DNA from 4 places in the Planomicrobium sp. MB-3u-38 genome. Region 2 is predicted to be linked to each of the others. Evidence: riboswitches for the same ligand, from Rfam matches in the RefSeq annotation. Region 2 holds a riboswitch; each other region holds the start of a gene.

What was found. A riboswitch is a leader RNA that binds a small molecule or an ion and turns the genes downstream of it on or off. The one in region 2 is predicted to bind S-adenosylmethionine.
Region 1: it holds a riboswitch for S-adenosylmethionine, as region 2 does, so the genes downstream of both, CXF70_RS01460 (methionine ABC transporter ATP-binding protein) here and CXF70_RS14865 (methionine ABC transporter ATP-binding protein) in region 2, are expected to answer to the same signal.
Region 3: it holds a riboswitch for S-adenosylmethionine, as region 2 does, so the genes downstream of both, CXF70_RS07065 (O-acetylhomoserine aminocarboxypropyltransferase/cysteine synthase family protein) here and CXF70_RS14865 (methionine ABC transporter ATP-binding protein) in region 2, are expected to answer to the same signal.
Region 4: it holds a riboswitch for S-adenosylmethionine, as region 2 does, so the genes downstream of both, metK (methionine adenosyltransferase) here and CXF70_RS14865 (methionine ABC transporter ATP-binding protein) in region 2, are expected to answer to the same signal.

The regions. Positions count from the first base shown of each region.
Region 1 is NZ_PJBO01000001.1:243,154-246,965, reverse strand. It holds gene CXF70_RS01470 (TVP38/TMEM64 family protein) at 1-135, shown strand, start outside; gene CXF70_RS01465 (C39 family peptidase) at 169-1,200, shown strand; SAM riboswitch class I at 1,335-1,449, shown strand; gene CXF70_RS01460 (methionine ABC transporter ATP-binding protein) at 1,589-2,620, shown strand; gene CXF70_RS01455 (methionine ABC transporter permease) at 2,610-3,260, shown strand; gene CXF70_RS01450 (MetQ/NlpA family ABC transporter substrate-binding protein) at 3,297-3,812, shown strand, end outside.
Region 2 is NZ_PJBO01000071.1:124,088-127,899, reverse strand. It holds gene CXF70_RS14870 (methionine ABC transporter permease) at 1-498, opposite strand, end outside; gene CXF70_RS14865 (methionine ABC transporter ATP-binding protein) at 491-1,516, opposite strand; SAM riboswitch class I at 1,604-1,708, opposite strand; gene CXF70_RS14860 (thioredoxin family protein) at 1,758-2,069, opposite strand; gene CXF70_RS14855 (toprim domain-containing protein) at 2,076-2,414, opposite strand; gene gcvH (glycine cleavage system protein GcvH) at 2,594-2,974, opposite strand; gene CXF70_RS14845 (arsenate reductase family protein) at 3,053-3,406, opposite strand; gene CXF70_RS14840 (acyl-CoA dehydrogenase family protein) at 3,504-3,812, opposite strand, start outside.
Region 3 is NZ_PJBO01000023.1:64,940-68,751, reverse strand. It holds gene metX (homoserine O-acetyltransferase MetX) at 1-701, opposite strand, end outside; gene CXF70_RS07065 (O-acetylhomoserine aminocarboxypropyltransferase/cysteine synthase family protein) at 713-2,002, opposite strand; SAM riboswitch class I at 2,109-2,224, opposite strand; gene CXF70_RS07060 (glycerol-3-phosphate acyltransferase) at 2,359-3,000, shown strand; gene pepT (peptidase T) at 3,130-3,812, shown strand, end outside.
Region 4 is NZ_PJBO01000075.1:15,494-19,305, forward strand. It holds gene CXF70_RS15900 (alpha/beta hydrolase family protein) at 1-225, shown strand, start outside; gene pckA (phosphoenolpyruvate carboxykinase (ATP)) at 265-1,854, opposite strand; SAM riboswitch class I at 2,090-2,204, shown strand; gene metK (methionine adenosyltransferase) at 2,408-3,604, shown strand; gene CXF70_RS15915 (gamma carbonic anhydrase) at 3,650-3,812, opposite strand, start outside.

The DNA.
Region 1 (3,812 bases), on a different contig from region 2:
GTTTTTATTGAAGTGGCCATCATGTATGGCGTGATCCACACCATTCCCGTCCGTTATCAGTGCAGCTTAGCCGCTTTGACTCTCGTGGTACTGCTGCTGATCTGGAATAAAAACAGAAGTAAAGTTCAGATGTAATATTTCAACTTACCCCATAATGGAGCTGTTACCTTGAAGACATCCCATAAACTTATAAGATTCGGAGCCTTTTTTGCGCTGTCCTTTTTCATTGTCGGATTCAGTCCATCGTCGCTTGGAACTTCATTCAAAAAAATCATGGCCGATGGCTTTGCCATTGAATCACCTGATCAGAATGTATCTTCAGAGGCTTTTTTGCTGACAAATTCCAGAAACGGACAGCCGCTTGAAAACTATCTGCTATACATCATTGATACCAGCACCAGCACATTGGTCGATGTAATAAAATCCGATGAAGCCGGTGAAATGGAAGCAGATGCATTGGTCGACGGAAATGAATACCGGATTCGAATTGTGCGCGCAGATACAGATTCAGGCGCCGTAAAATTGGCGGAAGAAAAAATGTATCTTCATCAGCCGGACGACTTGCCGACCACGATTGAAACCTATGTTGAACGTGAAGCCACTCATATAAATGTACCGATTCTGATGCAAGACCCCGAACTGCCGAATGGCTGTGAAATTACGACATTGACATCTGCTCTCAATCATTATCGCCTCAAAGTTTCCAAAACGACCATGGCTGATGATTACTTGCCAAAATCGTCTTTCACCTTCAAAAACGGCAAACGTTTCGGACCAGATCCTCATCAGGCATATGCCGGCAATCCCAGAAAGGCAAACGGAGGCTGGTATGTATTTGCAGAACCGATCGTCGAAGCAGCCAAAGGAATCATCGATTCCAAAAGCAGCCGGCTGATCGCCGAAAATGTCAGCGGCAGCACCCAGGAGGAAATCCTTTCCTATACCGATCGAAATATTCCGGTCATTGTCTGGGTCACACTGGATTTGTCGCCACCGGTCACTTCCGGCGGCTGGTACATCGAAGAAACTGGCGATTTCCACCCTTCTTTCAGTAATTTGCACAGCGTGGTGCTGGACGGCTGGGAAGACGGCAACGTCTATGTAATGGACCCCCTTAAAGGTCGTGTAAACTATCCTGAAAAAATTTTTTTTGATAGCTATGAAGCGATGGGAAGCCAGGCTGTTATTGTGAGAAGGTAGGTTGAGCTTGTGGGGATGCCGGGAAGTTATCGGGCAATCATGAATGCAGGATTTAAAAAAATATAATTAAAACTGTTGACTTTTGTTTCGAACGCCACTAAAGTAGTCATTACAAATCAAATACGTACATCACTTTCTTATCCAGAGAAACCGAGGGACAGGCCCTATGACGTTTCGGCAGCGGATTCGCTTCATGCGAAAACTGTGCTAATTCCTGCAAATGCGATCCTTGCATTTGGAAGATGAGAACGAGATGGTTTCATTCTGGAGCCCTCTTTTTTTCTTATGGATTAAGAAAAAAAGAGGGCTTTTTTTCGTTCATTTTTGGAAAGTCAGATCTGTACGCACACGATTTGCAAAATTATTTACAGCTGAAGGAGGCGTACTAATGATTCAATTTGAGGGGGTTACAAAAACCTATCAGTCAGGGAAACAGGAAATCCATGCATTGAACGGCATCGATCTCACTGTCGAAACTGGAGAGATCTTCGGAGTGATCGGCTTTAGTGGAGCCGGCAAAAGCTCCCTCATCCGCACAGTCAATCTGCTGGAGCGTCCGAGCAGCGGGCATGTCCGGATAGATGGCAAAGACATTTCCAAGCTATCGGCAAAGGAAATCCGGAAAACACGGAAAGACATCGGCATGATTTTCCAGCATTTCAATCTGCTGAATTCGAAAACGGTTTTCCACAATGTCGCGATGCCTCTTATTCTGGCAAACACGCCGAAAAACAAGATTAAAGAGCAGGTAAAAGAGCTGCTCGATTTTGTCGGCCTTTCCGATCAGGCAACGAAATATCCCGACCAGCTGTCGGGCGGCCAGAAACAACGCATCGGCATTGCACGCGCTTTGGCCACCAATCCATCGGTCCTGCTTTGTGACGAAGCCACTTCCGCGCTCGACCCGCAGACAACCCAATCGATTCTGGAATTGCTGCGCCGCATCAACCGTGAATACAACATCACCATTCTGCTGATCACCCACGAGATGGGGGTCATCCGCGAAATCTGCGACAAAGTGGCCGTTCTCGAAGCAGGTAAAGTCATTGAGCAAGGAACGGTGTTCGAAGTGTTTACGAATCCGCAGCAGCCGACTACGCAAAGGTTTGTCCGCTCAGTTATGAACGATGAACTGCCGGAATCACTGCTGAAGCAGATACAAAACCCAAGCCGTAAAAATTCCATCTACCGGATTCAATTTACAGGCACATCGGTCGGCCAGCCGCTGATGTCCCGTATCTCGCGTAAATACCAATTGGATCTGAACGTCCTGTTCGGCAACATCACCGAGTTACAGGGCGCGCCGTACGGCAACCTTATCGTTGAATTCACCGGTCCTGCCGAAGAGATCAATAAAGCGCTGGCAGATATCCGGGAAGGCAATGTCCATGTCGAGGAGGTCCTGAACTATGCTAGTTGACAACGAACAGATCCTGGAAGCCTTATGGGAAACAATCTATATGACAGGAGTGGCATTTCTGTTCTCCGTGATCATCGGTTTTATACTCGGCCTCTTGCTTGTCGTTACACGGAAAGGCCATCTACTGGAAAACGAACCGGTTTCAAAAGTGCTGAATGTCATCATCAATATTTTCCGGTCCGTCCCTTTCATCATCCTGATGGTCGCCATCATCCCGTTGACCCGCATCATCGTCGGCACTTCCATCGGCACAGCGGCAGCGATCGTCCCACTCGTTTTTTACGCCGGACCTTACATTGCTCGGCTGATTGAAAACTCGCTCCTTGAAGTTGATAAAGGAGTGATCGAAGCGGCACAAGCAATGGGCGCATCCCCATTCCAGATCGTTTTCCGTTTCCTCATCCCGGAAGCCTTAAGCTCACTTGTGCTGGCTTTGACAATCGCCATCGTCGGCTTGATCGGTGCATCCGCCATGGCCGGTGCCATTGGAGGCGGTGGCCTCGGCGACTTGGCCATCACTTATGGTTATCAGCGTTTCGACACACTCGTCATGGTCGTCACCGTAGCAATCCTGGTCGTACTTGTCCAAGGCGTCCAGTCCGGCGGCAACCTGTTATCGCGGCGCGTCCGTCGTCGTTAAGTTTTTCATTCTAATAAAACACTGGAGGAATCAACCATGAAAAAAATAACAACTCTTTTCTTATTGGCTCTATTGGCTTTGACACTTGCAGCATGCGGCAGCGAAACAGAAGGTGCTGGAGACGGCAACCGCAAAATAACACTCGGCATCAGCGGCTCGGATACGACAATCTGGGATTACATCGCCGATAAAGCGGAAAAAGAAGGCATCGACCTTGAAATCGTCACGTTCTCTGATTACGTGGCACCGAACATCGCCTTGGCTGAAGGCGAGCTCGATTTGAATGCATTCCAGACAATCTCTTATTTTGACGAATTTGTCGAAGAGCATAACATCGACATCGTGCCAATCGGCTCTACAGTCATCGCTCCAATGGGCCTCTACTCTGAAAAGTACGATTCAATCGATGAACTTCCGGAAGGTTCACAAATTGCGGTACCGAACGAAGCCACCAATATGGGCCGTGCACTCTTGCTGCTTCAGGAAGCCGGTTTGATCAAATTGTCGGACGATGCCGGTTTGACTGGTACAGCTGACCACATCATTGAAAAT
Region 2 (3,812 bases):
TGTATAACCGACCAAAGCAATCGAAGTGACTGTAATCCCTGAGATCAAAGCAGGTTTTGATTCCGGCAACAGGACTTTACGGATAATGGTGCCTGTTGTTGCTCCCATTGAACGAGCTGCTTCAATGACGCCTTTATCGATTTCCTGGAAAGCGATGAGTACCAGACGCGCATAAAACGGCGCCGCACCTATAATCAGTGCCGGAAGTGCAGCGTTCGGTCCACGAATCGTGCCGATCAGGAAGCTTGTAAAAGGAATCAGCAAAATGATCAGGATGATGAATGGTATGGAGCGGAAAACGTTCACGAATACCCCAGTGAGCCAGTTAACGATTTTATTCGCCCATAATTGCTTTGGCGCTGTCAGAAATAAAATGATGCCAAGTACAAGTCCGATGATGAACGTAAATAATGTCGACATTGCTGTCATATAGATTGTTTCAAGTGTCGCTTCCCACATCTTGTCCCAGTCGACATTCGGAAATAATGACTCAATCATTTGCCATCACCTCCGCCTGTACATTTTCCTGATTGAGAAAGTCGAGGGCCTGACGGATATCAGCGTCCGTGCCTTTAAACTGTAAAATCAATGTTCCATATGCTCCCCGCTGTGTATGTGATACTTTCCCTTGGACAATATTGACTTCCACAGGGAACTTCCGGATCAGCTGTGTCAAGATCGGCTGCTCTGCCTGTTCGCCAACAAACACCAACTTCACCAATTCGCCTGTCGGATACAATTCACGCAAATGCTTGATGGTTTCGCTCGAATCCTCCGACTCTGTGACTTGAGCCACGAAGCGTTTGGTGATTTCCTGCTTCGGCGTCTGGAAAATCTCAAGTACGTCACCGAGTTCCACTACTTTGCCGCCTTCCATCACTGCCACACGATGGCAGATTTTCCGGATTACATGCATTTCGTGAGTAATCAGCACAATAGTTAAGCCGAGCCGTTTATTGATATCAACCAATAAGTCCAAAATAGCGTCGGTTGTTTCCGGATCCAGAGCTGAAGTGGCTTCATCGCACAGCAGCACTTCAGGATCGTTTGCCAATGCGCGGGCAATACCGACGCGCTGCTTCTGTCCACCGGACAATTGTGAAGGATAAGCATTTTCACGGCCTGCCAAGCCTACCAATTCAACGAGTTCCTTTACCTTTTCCACTCTCTTAGCTTTTGGAACCCCGGCGATCTCCAGCGGAAATTCAATATTTTCCTGCACTGTACGGGACCATAGTAGATTGAAATGCTGAAATATCATACTAACTTTTTGGCGTGCCTTACGCAATTCGGCGCCTTTAATATCGGTTATTTTCTGACCGTTGATGTCGACAGTACCTGAAGTCGGTTTTTCCAGACCGTTCAGTATGCGGATCAACGTACTCTTGCCTGCACCGCTGTAGCCGATGATCCCGAAAATTTCCCCATCGGCAATGGTCAGATTAACGTCATCTACAGCTGTCAATGCAGTCTTGCCGACATCAAATGTCTTCGTCAATTGCTTTAACTCAATCATTGCTACACTCTCCCACTTCAAAATAAAAAACCCTTCCGCTCAGAAATGAGCAGAAGGGCACACGCAAAAATATATACGTCAACCGTTCTCTCATCTTCCAAAGCTTTCGCTTTGTGTGACTTGGCACCATTTCATTTTCATGACGGTTGCCGGGCTTCACAGGGCACTTCCCTCCACCACTCTTTATAAGAGTTACGTTATTAAGTTTGTTGTTCAGGATATTAATTTATCACGGCTTGTTTTATACGTCAACAATTTTTAACTTTTCATAAATATAAGGTACGGAATGGAAGGCATACACCTTTTCTTTCAGCTTGCCGTTTTCTGTGATCAACAGGCATGGCACGCTTTCGACTTCATATAAAGAAGCAATTTCCTGCACATAATTCAAGTTAGCCTTGCCGATAGACAAATCCGGCATCGCAGCGACAACTACTTCGAGCATTTTCGAAGCCAGCTGGCAAGTCCCGCACATAGGCGTATAAAGGTAATAAGCCGCCAGCTTATTGGTGTTTTTGGCTTTGCTCCATTCTTTATGGTTCCATTCTTTCATATATCTTCATCCTTCGGCTAATAGGTTATTGACCCGGATATTTGCTGCAATCAGAACATCCGTCAGTATACGGAGAGGCGTGGTGGCCACTTCCTTATAGCTCCGGTCGATATAAAAATGCCGGGCTTCCGGAAACTCACGTTTCACCAATTTCCTCAGCTTTTCACCTGATTTATCTGCATCGACCAATACGATGATATCCTGTCCTTCAAAAGGCAGCAACAGTTCTTCAAGCCTTGTAGCACTTACTGTGCCATTTGTGCAAAGAATGGTCACGTTCTCCGCAATGAGCGGCGCAATCCTGTTCTTATCCGATATCCCTTCAACTACGATCACTTTGTCCATTATCCAACACCCCGCTGATTAATTGGAATAGAGAGCATGTTGATATCTATTTATATTATATACCCGTTTCACGCGAATCAATTGATTTGCCTGGCGTTGCTATTACAGAGACGGAGAAGGATTGATGAATAATAAAAACTTATAAAAAAAAGCGCCGAAAAACAGGCGCTTACTGGAACTTACTCGTTTGTCATTTCTTTGTATTGGTCAGCATCCATCAATTCGTTCACTTCATCTTCAGAAGGAGCTTCGATGACTACCATCCATGCTTGCTCGTATGGAGATTCGTTAACGAATTCCGGGCTGTCTTCAAGTTCAGAGTTGACTTCAACCACTTTACCGCTGACTGGAGCGTAAAGTTCCGATACCGTTTTAACAGACTCAACGCTGCCGAATGGTTCGTTTTTCTTCAGTTCGTCGCCGACTTGCGGCAATTCGACGAATACGATGTCACCAAGTTCAGCCTGTGCGAAATGAGTGATGCCAATGCGTGCTTTACCATCTTCAAGTTTTACCCATTCATGTTCTTTTGAATAACGAAGTTCTTGTGGTGTGCTCATCCAAACGCCTCCAAAATATGTAGTAGCTTCAATTTCAGTTTGACATATTACCTGACCAATTACAAGATTGCACATTGCTTAAGACCAGGTATTTTTATAAGTCTCTTCCTTGAACCCAAGCGTCGCCATTTGACCGTCCCATGCAATCGGGCGCTTGACCAGCATGCCGTTTGAAGCAAGCAGCGTCAGCTTTTCATCTTCGGACATTTCAGGGAGCCTATCCTTCAATTGAAGTTCACGGTACTGCTGGCCGCTCGTATTGAAAAACTTCTTCAAATCGATTCCGCTGGCATCCACCATCTTTTTCAACTCATCCTTTGTAGGCGGGTTATCAACAATATGTATTTCCTTGAAGTCCACCCCGTTCGCGGTCAACCACTTTTTCGCTTTCTGGCAAGTGCTGCATTTCGGGTACCAATAAAAATCCACCATATTTAAAACCTCCTTCTTATGACCATTCTAGCAAAGCTCTGCTATACCGGCGAATAAAAAAGAGCCGCCAAAAGTTGGCGGCCCTTCATAAGATCTTTTAAACTACGTATTTTTCAACATCGATCAACTTAACAGCAGCTTCGCGTTTTTTAGCGATGACATTGTATGGAGTTGAACGAGTCAATTTGCGTAACGCTGAAAGCATCATGCGCTGGTTGTCGCCTTCAATTGCAGCGATCAAAGTTTCCTTCGCATCCTTTTCGATCTTATCGAATGCTTCCTGGCAATAGATTTGCGTATAAAGAAGTTTTTGCTTCGCTTTTTCTTCACCTGAAGCAGCGATCGCTTTTTCAGTACGCAGAACTGCAGATTCCATCGCGAATACATTGCTGACGATATCAGCGAT
Region 3 (3,812 bases), on a different contig from region 2:
TAAGCTTCGACTTCAAATTTTTTTTCATTTGCGGAGCGTCCGAAACGGTCATTGAACAGTTTCCCGCTCCTGTAACTGATCATGCCGACAGTTCTTGCCAAATGAAATCCTTTAAAATCAGAGGAACCTTCGTAATAGCCGTTTCGGAATACGGGGTCATTCTCGATAGCCTGGATTGCCAAGTGGTTGAACGCTAATGCATACCCGCTGAAAGACGGGGTCACAGCGAGCGGAATGATGGATTCCGTGAAGTACGGATAAAGCGCACCCCATTGGAGTGCTTTCATGCCGCCGAGCGAACCACCGATTACAGCTTTCAGTTTGGCGATGCCCAATTTTTTTAATGCCAGATATTCGGCATGCACCATATCCTTTATGGTCAGCAACGGGAAATCTGATCGATACGTTTTGCCGGTAACCGGATTCAAGGAGAGTGGACCTGTGGATCCATTGCAGCCACCCAGCACATTGAAAGTGATTATCTGGAATTCGGCGCTATCCAAAGCTTTGCCAGGACCGGCCAAGCCACTCCACCACCCGGGATTTTCTTCACTGCCGACCGCATGCTGGTCTCCGGTCAATGCATGGCAAACCAGGATGACCGGGCCGGAAGGATTTCCGCATCGCTCATATGCCAATTCAACTCTTTCCAGCACTTGACCGGATTCCAAAACCAAGCTTCCGATGGATACTTTCCCCATTGTTTCTCCTCCTATACTTCCTGGACTGCCGCCGCTTTAATAGCCTGTTCCAGATCAGCAATCAAATCTTCAGGATTTTCCAGGCCGACCGACAAGCGGATCAGTTCCTCAGTGACGCCCGACTGCTCCAATCCTTCCGCGCTTAATTGCTGATGCGTTGTGGAAGCTGGATGGATGATCAGTGATTTGGCATCCCCGACATTCGCCACATGAGACCATAAACCGACACCATCGATCACTTTCCGGCCTGCTTCCCTGCCGCCCTTGATGCCGAAGTTCACGATGGAACCGAATGTATCTTTCAAATATTTTTTCGCTAAGCCGTGAGACGGATGATCTTCGAAGCCGATATAATTCACCCATTCGACCTGCGGGTGATTTTTAAGGTAGTCAGCGATGATTCCCGCGTTGCTGCTGTGTTTCGGCAGACGCAAATGCAATGTTTCCAGCCCCTGTAAAAATGCGTGGGCACTGTCCGGGCTGAGCGATGGGCCAAAATCACGCAATAATTGAACGCGCAATTTGGTTGCAAATGACGCGCCTTCCGAGTCTATTCCATAGCGGATGCCGTGGTAGCTGTCGTCAGGCTCTGTGTAATTCGGAAATCTTTCATGATTCCAATTGAACTTGCCGCCATCCACCGCGATACCGCCGATCGTTGTGCCGTGGCCGCCAATCCATTTGGTTGCTGAATGGATGACAACATCCGCTCCAAACGCGATCGGATTGCTGCCGTATGGAGACGCGAATGTATTATCAATCAATAAAGGAATATTGAATTCATGCGCAATTGCTGCAACCTTCTCCACATCGAATACATTCAGGCTCGGATTGCCGATTGTTTCGCCGAAGAAAGCTTTCGTCCGGTCGGTTACAGCCGAACGGAAATTTTCAGGGTCAGCGCCGTCGATGAATTTGACAGTGATGCCGTAACGCGGCAGCGTGTTGGCGAATAAGTTATACGTGCCCCCATAAAGATTGCTGTCGGCAACAACTTCATCCCCCGCTTCCGCGATATTCAGGATTGAAAACGCGATAGCCGCCATTCCCGAAGACAGGGCAACTGCCGCTGTCCCGCCTTCAAGAAGCGCAACACGCTGTTCAAATACATCCACCGTCGGATTCATGATGCGTGAGTAAATATTTCCTGCCTCTTTCAATCCGAACAGATTCTGCGCATGTTCAGTGTCACGGAATACATATGATGTCGTTTTATGGATGGGAACCGCCCTTGAGCCTGTCACCGGATCCGGCTGCTGGCCTCCGTGAAGTAAGTTTGTTTCTGCTTTGAATTTTGTCATTTTTCATTCCTCCATTAATTTTAGTAGATGGATCTTAATGTAGATGAGGGAATAGAAAAAGGCCCCCTTCTAATTAGAAGAGGGCCGTTATACACGGAGTTTCCTCCTCTCATCTGCCAGACTGTCGTTCCAGTCTGTAGGAATTAGCACCTTTCCAAGCTGGGTTGCTTGGTGGTTGCCGGGCATCGCAGGGCCTAGTCCCTCCGCCACTCTTGATAAGAGTATTCAGATTCAGTTTTCCATCTTGTTGAGAAGTATAAATAATGATACGATATTTTGTCAAGGAGCTTGTCGGATAATTTTGAAACTTTATCTCCGTTCATACGTTTACTATTTAAGAAAGGCAGGGGTAAATTATGACTCTCTGGATTTTTTCCGCACTTATAGCAGGTTATTTGATCGGTTGCCTTCACGGCTCCCTTGTCGCGCAATTATTATCCGGCACCAACATCAAGTCAGCAGGCGTCAAAAACTCCGGCGCATCCAATGCGGCAATCGTTCTTGGCTGGAAGTACGGGGCACTGGTCGCATTTCTTGATATTTTCAAAGGATTTGCGGCAGTTCTCGCGATGCGGTTGTTTTTGGGAAACAGCAGTCTGCCTGCTGAGACAGTATGGGCGATTTTATTCTTTATCGCGGCCGGGGTAGTGCTTGGCCATAACTTCCCCTTCTATATGAAGTTCAATGGCGGCAAAGGCACCGCCGCTGTTATCGGGGTCATGATCGCACTCGACTGGCAACTTGGACTGCTCGGTCTCGCTCTGCTTATAGTGATCGCCCTAGCGACCAATTACCTGGTCATTGGCGTACTTGCTTTATATGCCGTTTTTCTTCTGATCGCCTTCTGGCCGGCAGACGGCTTTTGGCCATATGTTATAGCACTTGCCTTGATTGCGATGGCGTTTTTGAAGCATCTCGAAAATATCCGCCGCATAAAAGACGGCACCGAAAACAAGGTCTCAGCTGTATTGCGGAAGAAAAGCGCAAGCGCCCGTTAAGCTCTGGAGATTGGACAAAAGAAAATTGCTGCCGATCCCGAATTGGGGCCGGCAGCTTTTTCAGATTTCCTCTATTCTTTTCATTCGTGGTAAAATAGAGCCAGTACATACTCCAGGAGGTCTTTATACATGATTGAAACCTTGATCGAACGATTGATCCGCTATGCAAAAATAGATACGCAATCCAATTTTGAAAACCATGAAACACCATCCACTCCCGGGCAGTGGGATCTGCTGCATGAATTGGAAAAGGAAATGAATGAAATCGGCCTGGAAGAAGTCTCAATGGACGATCACGGCTATCTTTTCGGCACGCTTCCAGCCACTTCAGATAAAGAGCTTCCGGTAATCGGCTTTCTTGCCCACGTCGATACGGCTACTGACTTTACAGGCAAAAACGTCAATCCGCAGCGCATCGATAATTATGATGGAAAAGATATTCCACTCAGTGATTCAGTTGCGATGACAGTCAAAGATTTTCCGGATCTGCAGAATTATGTCGGCCATACACTGATTACGACAGACGGCACGACTCTTCTCGGCGCTGACAATAAAGCCGGTGTCGCTGAAATAATGACAGCGATGGAGTATCTCGTCCAGCATCCTGAAATCGAACACGGCAAAATCCGCGTCGCTTTTACACCGGATGAGGAAATCGGACGCGGCCCCCATAAGTTTGATGTTGAACGCTTCGGCGCCAAATACGCCTATACGATGGACGGCGGTCCGCTGGGTGAACTTCAATACGAAAGCTTTAATGCCGCAGCAGGAAAACTGACTGTCCAAGGAAAAAGTGTCCACCCAGGGTCTGC
Region 4 (3,812 bases), on a different contig from region 2:
GAAGAAGCGACAGCACCGATGCTGATCATTCACGGACTGCAAGATGAAAATGTCTTGCCGGCGCAGGCTTATCTTTTGGAAGAAGCCTTAAAGCTGAATGATCATCCCCATGAAACCTGGTATTTCCCGGAATACACGCATTTCTTTCCACCAGCTGCAAACCGGAAGACAGTTGCGGCGTTAGCGCATTGGATGAAGGAGAAAGAACAGGAATCTGCAAATTAAAAAGCACATCCGGCAGGCTGCCGGATGTGCTTTTGCTTATCAATTATTCAATGGTCCGCCTTGAGCGCTGATGTCAGCTGATACGGAACCGAATTTCTTGAAGTTATCCTGGAATTTCTGAGCAAGCTCCTGTGCTTTCGCATCGTAAGCTTCTTTGTCAGACCAAGCATCGCGAGGGTTAAGAACCTCAGTTGGCACGCCAGGGATTGCCTGTGGAATGCTGAGTCCGAAGACTGCTTCCTGTTCAGTCTGAACGTCGTTCAATTCGCCTTTGATCGCTGCGCGGACCATAGTACGTGTATAAGAAAGTTTCATGCGGTTGCCGACGCCGTATGCTCCGCCAGTCCAGCCCGTGTTTACAAGGAAAACTTCCACTTCATGTTCATCGATTTTATTGCCGAGCATTTCTGCGTAGACAGTTGCATGCAATGGCAGGAAAGGTGAACCGAAGCAAGTCGAGAACGTCGCTTCCGGAGAAGTGATGCCGCGTTCTGTGCCTGCCAGTTTTGATGTATATCCGCTAAGGAAATGATACATCGCCTGTTCTTTCGTCAGTTTGCTGATAGGAGGCAATACGCCGAATGCATCAGCAGTCAGGAAGACGATCGTTTTCGGATGTCCAGCCATTGAAGGGTGGATGCTGTTATCGATCGCATCAATCGGATAAGCTGCACGCGTGTTTTCAGTCAATGAACCATCATCGTAATCGGGAATGCGTGTTTCCGGATCAACGACAACATTTTCAAGGACAGATCCGAAACGGATTGCATCGAAAATCTGTGGTTCATTTTCACGTGAAAGGTTGATCGTTTTAGCGTAGCAGCCGCCTTCGATATTGAAAACGCCGTTATCAGACCAGCCGTGCTCGTCATCACCGATCAATTTGCGGTCCTGGTCAGCCGAAAGCGTCGTTTTCCCTGTTCCGGACAAGCCGAAGAACAAAGCAACGTCGCCTTCCTGTCCAACGTTAGCGGAGCAGTGCATCGGCAAAATGCCTTTTTCAGGAAGAATATAGTTCATGATTGAGAAAATGGATTTTTTCATTTCGCCGGCATATTCAGTTCCGCCGATCAAAATTACTTTCTTTTCCATGGAAACGATGATGAATGTTTCGGAATCAGTGCCATCGACAGCCGGATCAGCTTTGAAAGTCGGTGCATAAACGACAGTGAACTCTGCGTCATGGATTTTCATTTCATCTTCTGTCGGACGGATGAATAATTGGTGGGCAAATAGATTATGCCACGCATATTCGTTGATCGTCTGGATATGAAGGCGTGATTCCGGGTCTGCCCCTGCGAATCCTTTAAAGACGAAAAGTTCTTCTCTTTCTTTCAGGTGCTTCAGCACTTTTGCATATAGGTTCTCAAAAACCTCAGAAGAAATCGGACGGTTTACTGTACCCCAGTCAATTTTATCTTTCGAAATATCTTCTTCTACCATATACTTATCTTTAGGCGAGCGGCCAGTGTATTTACCCGTTTCGGCTTTGACTGCGCCTTCGCGCGTCAAAATTGCTTCTCCACGTGAAGTGGCTGCCTCCACCAATTGTGGAACCGACCATTGGACATTGACGTTGGGGCCGTTTAAAAGATCTTTCAAATCGCTTGCTAAGTTAACTGAGTTCATATATGTACCTTCCTTTTCGGTTATTCCCAAGGCATTGGGGAAGAGTTATATTCGAACAATAGTATAACACATTAACTCGATTAGTCTATACTAATAACCCGTAGGAATTGAAAATTAATCATTTGTGCATAATTAATACCCGAAATGGGATGTTTTCATGCATCTAATGCGAATAAAATATAAAAAACGTTGACATCATTTAACCAATTCCGTATGATGAAAAATTGAACGGATACTCTTATTCCGAGCTGGTGGAGGGGGCAGGCCCTATGAAACCCGGCAACCTGCTGCATAGATGCAGCGCTGGTGCCCAACCTGAAGCAAGGCTCACAGGCCTTGGATGATAAGAGTGAAAGGTGCTTATGATGATTTCTCCTTTCCTCATTGAATGATGAGTGAAGGGATTTTTTTATGAATCGCCCTTAATCCTCGTGTACAAAGGCCACAACGGCTTGAAGTTCAATCCAGAATGTTTGGAACGGACTTGACATGGGAAAACGAGTACCGTATCAATTTCGAGAGCAATCTCGCAGGATATAAGGAGGAACATTTTTTGACAAACCGTCGATTATTCACATCAGAATCAGTAACAGAAGGACATCCGGATAAGATCTGTGACCAAATCTCAGATGCCATCCTGGACGCGATCCTCGCAGAAGACCCTAATGCACGAGTAGCGTGCGAAACTACCGTTACTACAGGACTTGTTCTTGTAGCAGGGGAAATTACAACAAACACATACGTGGACATCCCGAAAGTGGTGCGCCAGACTGTTAAAGATATTGGTTATACACGCGCGAAATACGGCTTTGACTCTGAAACAAGTGCGGTATTGACTGCAATTGATGAGCAATCGCCGGATATCGCTGCAGGAGTGAACGTGGCTCTTGAATCCCGTGAAGGCCAAATGACGGATAAAGAATTGGATGATATCGGAGCAGGAGACCAAGGTTTGATGTTCGGTTACGCGAACAATGAAACCGAGGAATTGATGCCATTGCCGATTTCATTGGCACATAAATTGGCTCGCCGTTTAGCAGAAGTCCGCAAGGAAGAAATTCTTCCATATCTGCGTCCTGACGGCAAGACACAAGTTACGGTTGAATATGATGAAAACGATAAGCCGCTTCGCGTGGATACTATTGTTATCTCAACACAGCATCATCCTGAAGTAACGCTTGAGCAAATCCAGCGCAATATTAAAGAATATGTCATTGATGAAGTCGTTCCGGCTAATTTGCTGGATGATGAAACAAAATATTTCATCAACCCGACTGGCCGTTTTGTAATCGGTGGACCTCAAGGAGACGCGGGTCTTACTGGCCGTAAAATCATCGTTGATACTTACGGTGGTTATGCACGCCACGGCGGCGGTGCATTCTCCGGTAAGGACGCGACGAAAGTTGACCGTTCCGGTGCATATGCAGCGCGCTATGTAGCGAAAAACATTGTCGCTTCAGGATTGGCTGATAAATGTGAAGTGCAGCTTGCTTATGCAATCGGTGTTGCACATCCGGTTTCGATTTCAGTTGATACATTCGGCACAGGCAAAATCAGTGAAGACCAATTCATCGATCTTGTCCGCAATAATTTCGACTTGCGTCCGGCTGGCTTGATCAAGATGCTTGATCTTCGCCGTCCGATCTACAAGCAGACTGCAGCTTACGGCCATTTCGGCCGCACAGATGTGGATCTTCCTTGGGAGCGCACTGACAAAGCAGATGCCTTGAAAGAACAATCAGGAATTTAATGAAATCAAAAACCCGCACAAGCCTCATGGCTCGTGCGGGTTTTATTATTTCTGAAGCGATTTATAATAAACGGCTTTCTCGGCGTATTCACGAACAATGCGTTCCATGTCGGCGATGTCTTCTTCGTTGAGATCCCGGATGACTTTAGCGGGGCGCCCAAATGCCAGTTTGCCTGGCGGAATGACTTTTCCTTGCGGTACGAGGCTT